DNA from 2 places in the Candidatus Enterococcus mangumiae genome. Region 2 is predicted to be linked to the other one. Evidence: a T-box and tRNA genes for the amino acid it is inferred to sense, from the RefSeq annotation. Region 2 holds a T-box; the other holds one or more tRNA genes.
What was found. The T-box of region 2 lies ahead of leuS (leucine--tRNA ligase). A T-box ahead of a tRNA ligase gene usually reads a tRNA of that ligase, here a tRNA-Leu.
Positions count from the first base shown of each region.

Region 1: it encodes a tRNA-Leu, which carries the amino acid that the T-box ahead of leuS (leucine--tRNA ligase) is inferred to sense. The anticodon was not compared.

Region 1 is NZ_CP147250.1:2,489,447-2,492,873, forward strand. Features, by position in the region: gene DOK79_RS11875 (LysM peptidoglycan-binding domain-containing protein) at 1-23, opposite strand, end outside; gene DOK79_RS11880 (DUF378 domain-containing protein) at 429-638, opposite strand; gene DOK79_RS11885 (DNA-directed RNA polymerase subunit omega) at 851-1,543, shown strand; gene DOK79_RS11890 (hypothetical protein) at 1,698-1,973, shown strand; tRNA gene DOK79_RS11895 (tRNA-Leu) at 2,116-2,198, opposite strand; gene DOK79_RS11900 (hypothetical protein) at 2,263-2,424, shown strand; gene DOK79_RS11905 (pyridoxal phosphate-dependent aminotransferase) at 2,560-3,427, shown strand, end outside.
Region 2 is NZ_CP147250.1:923,434-926,860, reverse strand. Features, by position in the region: gene DOK79_RS04420 (muramidase family protein) at 1-1,263, shown strand, start outside; T-box leader at 1,334-1,547, shown strand; gene leuS (leucine--tRNA ligase) at 1,635-3,427, shown strand, end outside.

The sequences.
Region 1 (3,427 bases), 1.6 Mb from region 2:
AGAATTGTTTTAAGTGATTTCATGAAAGATCTCCTTCGTGTTTTAAAAAGTTATTTGATTAGCTGTTTCGCTAACGAGTAATACTTTAACATGATGCAACATTTCATAGGTGATAGAAACGTAACAGTTTATGACAAAACTACCTTTTTTGTAATAATTAACGAAACATATGTAATTGAAAAACGCTTTCTTTCGCTTGAATAAAAGAATGTATGTTCTCATTTTTTGAAGAATGATATAGTTAAGAAAGTATTAAGCTAACAATAAATAAGTGATTTTTTGATTGAAAAGAGTAAAAAAGGCGATATAAAGTAATCATCTGGACTCATGAAGATGCTCTTTCGAGAGGATAATCAGAGATTTTTGAAAATAAAAATAGAACATAGAGCAACTAGATGCTCCATGTTCTAAAAATCAAATCCCAACTATTAGTTTTCAACACGATTGGAGATCATTGGAAAGAATTTCAAACAGTAAATAGCGCAAATCCCGACAATTATATAAATAGCTTTAGCCAAAATTGTTGTTGAACCACCAGCAATCATCGCCACTAAATCAAATTCTAATAAACCAACCAATAACCAGTTCAATCCTCCAACGATCAATAATGTTAAAGCAATCATATCTAACGTTTTCATTGAAATTACCCCTTTCCTATATGACTTACTACCATTATAAAACAATTAAAGGATTACTACTAAAATACTGCTTGTAATTTAATCCTTAGGTGCCTTTATTTCAACGTTTATACAGAATCATAGAAATGTGATACAGATATGTCTTGACATTAGGAAGGCAAAAGATTAGATTTATCTGGTTATAAAATAATTATTTCATTAAGGAGAAGAACATGAAAAAGAAATGGATTATTGGTGGATTGATTGCGTTGTTGTTGGGAGCTATTGGTTATACAGGTACGCGTTTTGCAGGAGAAGTTTTATTTTGGGGAGGTGAAGCTGATATCGCGAAAATCAACGAGAATCTTGATAAACTTGATCAGCAATTAACAAGTCATCAACAAAAAATCACCGATTTAACTAGTGTATTAGCGACTAAAAATCAAGAACTTCAAGAGTCACAAACGAAAGCACAAGAATATCAGTCTAAAATCTCTGATCTAGAAACGCAAAAAAGTCAATTAGTTGCAGAGCAAACAAACTTACAAAATCAGTTAACTAGTAAAGAAAACCAACTAAAAGACAAACAAACTGAAATCAACAATAAAATCAATGAAATTAGTCAAAAAATAAGCGAAATCAATAATTTGAACAGCCAATGGAATACAAGACTCCAAGAGATCCAAGTAAAATATACGGAAATGCAAAATAGCGTCAATCAGTTAAATGAACAAATCGCTCAACTAAGCCGAGAGAAAACAAACTTACAATCCGAGTTAGCAACCACTAAAAAACAATTAGAAACTATTTCAGCAGAAAATAGTAGTTTAAGAAGTTATATTGCTCAATTAGAAAAAGCGAGAAGTGATGCGAAGTTGACAGCGGCAAAGTCTCAACAAATCGTTGATCGACAAGTCAGCAAGTAATGAGATCTAAATCGATAAAAGAAAAGCGAGAAGAAACGGTCGTGACGTATTTATATAGATAGTAAGTACGCTGTAAAAGTTGTTTCCTAGTAGAGAATAAAACTTGAAAAACTGAACGTTTGTTCGTATAATAGTAAGGGAGGGGGAGATGACAATGGAAAGAAAATATGGAACGGTCTCGAAAATCAGATTGTTAAAATTAGGAGAAAAACCATTGATCCGTTTTACTTTAGGAACAGAGAATTGCTTGATTGCGAGCCATAGCTTGAATTTTATTGCCGATGTCGATGATGGGATGAAAATCTTTGTAAAAGGCTACTATAACAACCGCAAACAATTTGTTGTCAAAGACTACACGGTATTAGAAAAACCAAACATTGTCGTCGCTTTTGAAAATAGCCCCTTTCCTAGACAAAAACTAGTAAAGTGATTCAACAAGAATAAATGGTGAAAGAAGTAGCCAATAAGTTTACCTATATATAGGTAGAAGATAAATAATGTTCTGATGCGTTGCCTCTTTTAAAAATGAAAACAAAAAAACTCATGGCTTGAACCATGAGTTTTGTTCATTATGCAGACGATGGGATTTGAACCCACACGAGCTTACGCTCACAAGACCCTCAATCTTGCATGTCTGCCGTTCCATCACGTCTGCAAGAAACAACAATATAATCATAGCGAGTAACGAAATAGATGTCAAGATAAGAAAGAGGAAAATCATGAATAAGTATGATGGAGAATTCTCGATTTTAGGAATGATAGCAGGCATCATCATCGGATTAGCATTTGGGAAGTTAGCCATGGGGATATTTTTAGGGGTGATCATTGGGATCGCTATGGATTGGGCAGCAAATCTTTGGAATGATCGCCAAGAGAAGTAAACTCAAAAAAAGTTGATTTTCATCTAGGATTTTTTTAAAACGGTGGCAAAATCCAGATGAATGGAGTATGATATGGAAATAAATGAGTATAATCAGAAATTTCTAACTTTTTTTGAAACGAGGGATTGGATCACTATGAGAGAATTTGAAAAATCCAATAAATTAGAAGGCGTAAGCTACGATGTCCGCGGGCCTGTTCTTGAAGAAGCAGAACGAATGCAAGAAGAGGGTATCAGTATTTTGAAATTGAACACTGGAAATCCAGCTCCGTTTGGATTTGAAGCACCAAATGAAGTGATCCGAGATTTGATCATGAATGCCAGAGATTCAGAAGGCTATTCAGACTCAAAAGGGATTTTTTCTGCGCGAAAGGCAATCGAACAGTATTGCCAGTTAAAAAAATTCCCAAATGTGACGATCAATGATATTTATACTGGTAATGGCGTCAGTGAGTTGATCACGATGTGTATGCAAGGGTTGCTTGACAATGGTGATGAAGTATTGGTTCCTATGCCAGATTATCCTTTATGGACCGCTTCCGTTTCGTTAGCTGGAGGAAAGCCCGTTCATTATGTGTGTGATGAGCAAGCAGAGTGGTATCCAGATATTGACGATATCAAATCAAAAGTAACGAGTCGAACAAAAGCGATCGTGATCATCAATCCAAACAATCCAACGGGGGCTTTATATCCAAAAGAGCTACTTGAAGAAATCGTGAAAATTGCCCGAGAATATCAATTGATCATTTATTCAGATGAAATCTACGACCGTTTAGTGATGGACGGATTAGAGCATATTCCAATTGCAACGTTGGCACCTGACTTGTTTGTTGTGACCTTGAATGGATTATCAAAATCTCATCGTGTGGCAGGATTCCGTGTTGGTTGGATGGTATTAAGTGGAGACAAATCAAATGTCAAAGGTTACATTGAAGGGTTGAACATGTTATCTTCGATGCGTCTTTGTTCCAATGTCTTGTCGCAACAGATCATCCAAACTGCTT
Region 2 (3,427 bases):
ACTGGTTCAACAACGTACACAGTTAAATCTGGTGATTCAGTTTGGGGCATCTCAAATGCACACGGTATCTCAATGGCACAATTGATCGAATGGAATAATATCCAAAATAATTTTATTTATCTAGGACAAAAATTGACGATCAAAGGCGGAACAGCTGGCGGATCTTCAACAACAAATTCAGGAAACAATACGACTTCAGCAGGTAGTAGTTCTGCTGGAACGACAACTAACAATTCATCTGGTACACGTTATACAGTCAAAGCAGGCGACTCTGTTTGGGGCATTTCAAATGCGCATGGTATCTCAATGGCGCAATTGATCCAATGGAACAATATCAAGAATAATTTTGTTTATCCAGGTCAAAGCTTGATCGTTTCAAATGGTGGGGCTTCTGTAAGCACACCTTCGACACCAAGTACAACACCGTCAACGCCGTCAACACCAAGTACAGGTACTCCAGCTTCTGGTGCAAGATATACGGTCAAAGCAGGGGATTCTGTCTGGGGCGTTTCCCATGCACATGGTATCTCAATGGCACAGTTGATCCAATGGAACAACATCAAGAATAACTTTATTTATCCAGGTCAGCAGTTAGTCGTTTCAAATGGCGGTTCTTCAAGTACTGCTTCAACGAATACGGCAACTTCAACACCTGCTAACAACACAACTACATCAAATACAGCAAGCCAAGGCTCAGGGACTTATACGGTCAAAGCTGGAGAATCTGTGTGGAGTGTAGCCAATAAAAACGGTATTTCGATGAACCAATTGATCGAATGGAACAATATCAAAAACAACTTTATCTATCCAGGTCAAAAACTGATCGTAAAAGGTGGCAGTACAGCGACACCAGCGGCTACGCCGACGACAACACCGACAGCGACACCAACACCAACACCAAGTACACCAAATACGTCAGCAACGACAAACACATCAACGTCTGGTGATACGATCTATACAGTTAAAGCCGGTGAATCTGTGTGGGGTGTAGCCAATAAACATGGAATCACGATGGATCAATTGATCGAATGGAACAACATCAAAAACAATTTCATTTATCCAGGTCAAAAAGTGATCGTGAAAAAAGGCAATACAACAGTAGCGCCTACTTCTAATGAGGGCAAACGTTATACGGTGAAAGCTGGAGAATCCGTTTGGGGCGTGGCAGATAGCCATGGTATTACAATGGCACAATTGATCGAATGGAATAACATCCAAAATAACTTCATCTACCCAGGTCAAAGCTTGATCGTTGCAAAATAATCGCTTCAACTGAAATAATAGTTGAAGGATTCGCTAATATTTGTTACTATGAAGCTACTAAAAATTTAGTTGTTCAACGTTTGAAAAGGAAGTAGTAAAAAGTCGAAAGTTATAGAGAGCACATGGTTGGTGAAAATGTGTACGGACGCTTTTGAACTCGCCTTTGAGTTGCACCTGCTGAACGATTTCTTCCAGTAAGCAGAGGCGGTGACGACCGTTACAACGTTCAAGGTCTTGTTTAGCAAGGCAAAATTAGGTGGTACCACGTAGATTACGTCCTATAAAAAGAGCAATCTTTTTATAGGATTTTTTTGTTTTTTCGTGGGCAGGGACTACAGGATAGGTCACTACATCAAAACAGGAGGTTCAAGATGAGCTATAATCACAAGGAAATCGAAAAGAAATGGCAAAAATATTGGGCAAAAAACAATACTTTCAATACGCATGATGAACCGGATAAACCAAAATTCTATGCGCTGGATATGTTCCCGTATCCATCAGGACAAGGACTGCATGTCGGACATCCAGAAGGGTATACCGCGACAGATATCCTTGCTCGTTTCAAACGTAGCCAAGGCTTCAACGTACTACATCCAATGGGGTGGGATGCATTTGGTCTACCCGCAGAACAGTATGCGTTAGATACAGGAAATGACCCAGCAGAATTTACGCAAAAAAATATCGAAACGTTCCGTCGCCAAATCAATTCACTTGGTTTTAGCTACGATTGGAACCGTGAAGTAAATACGACAGATCCAGAATACTACAAGTGGACACAATGGATCTTTACTAAATTATACGAAAAAGGGTTAGCCTATGAAGCGGAAGTAGCCGTGAACTGGGTACCTGAACTAGGTACAGTGATCTCAAACGAAGAAGTGATCGACGGTAAAAGTGAACGTGGAGGCTATGATGTCATCCGCAAACCAATGCGTCAATGGATGCTGAAAATCACCGCTTATGCGGATCGTTTGATCGATGATCTAGAATCTGTTGATTGGCCTGAAAGCATCAAAGAAATGCAACGCAACTGGATCGGTCGTTCAGTGGGAGCGAACGTGACGTTCAAAGTGGCTGGAACAGACAAAGAGTATACAGTCTTTACGACACGTCCGGATACGTTATTCGGGGCAACTTACTCGGTACTTGCGCCAGAACTAGACTTGGTTCGTGAGATCACGACACCTGAACAAAAAGAAGCAGTCGAAGCTTACATCGCCGAAACAGCGAAAAAATCAGATCTTAAACGAACAGACCTTGCCAAAGAAAAAACAGGCGTCTTCACAGGTGCTTATGCGATCAACCCTGTAAATGGCAAAGAAATCCCTATCTGGATCGCTGACTATGTGTTAGCTTCTTATGGAACAGGCGCAATCATGGCAGTACCGGCACATGATGAACGTGATTATGAGTTTGCAAAAACGTTTGATCTAGAAATCTTACCAGTCATCGAAGGTGGCGATATTTCAACAGCTGCCTACACAGAAGATGGCGCGCATATCAATTCTGACTTCTTGAACGGACTGAACAAACAAGAAGCAATCGATGCGATGAATCAATGGTTGGAAGAACAAGGTGTTGGGAAAAAAGAAGTCAGCTATCGCCTGCGTGACTGGTTATTCTCTCGTCAACGTTATTGGGGTGAACCAATCCCGATCATCCATTGGGAAGACGGCACAGTAACGACTGTACCTGAAGAAGAGCTGCCACTACGCTTGCCAAAAACAAGCAACATCCAACCAAGTGGTACAGGGGAATCACCATTAGCAAACATTGATGAGTGGGTCAATGTCGTTGATCCAGAAACCGGCAAAAAAGGTCGTCGTGAAACGAATACGATGCCACAATGGGCAGGAAGCTCATGGTACTACCTACGCTATATCGATCCGCACAATAAAAAAGAATTAGCCAACTATGAAAAACTAGAACGTTGGTTACCAGTTGATATTTATATCGGTGGCGCAGAACATGCTGTACTTCATTTATTGTATGCACGCTTCTGGCATAAATTCCTTTATGATATCGGTGTCGTACCAACGAAAGAGCCTTTTGAAAAATTATTCAATCAAGGTATGATCCTTGGAGAAAACAACGAAAAAATGTCTAAATCTCGTGGCAATGTCGTCAATCCTGACGATGTTGTAGAAGCTTATGGCGCAGATAC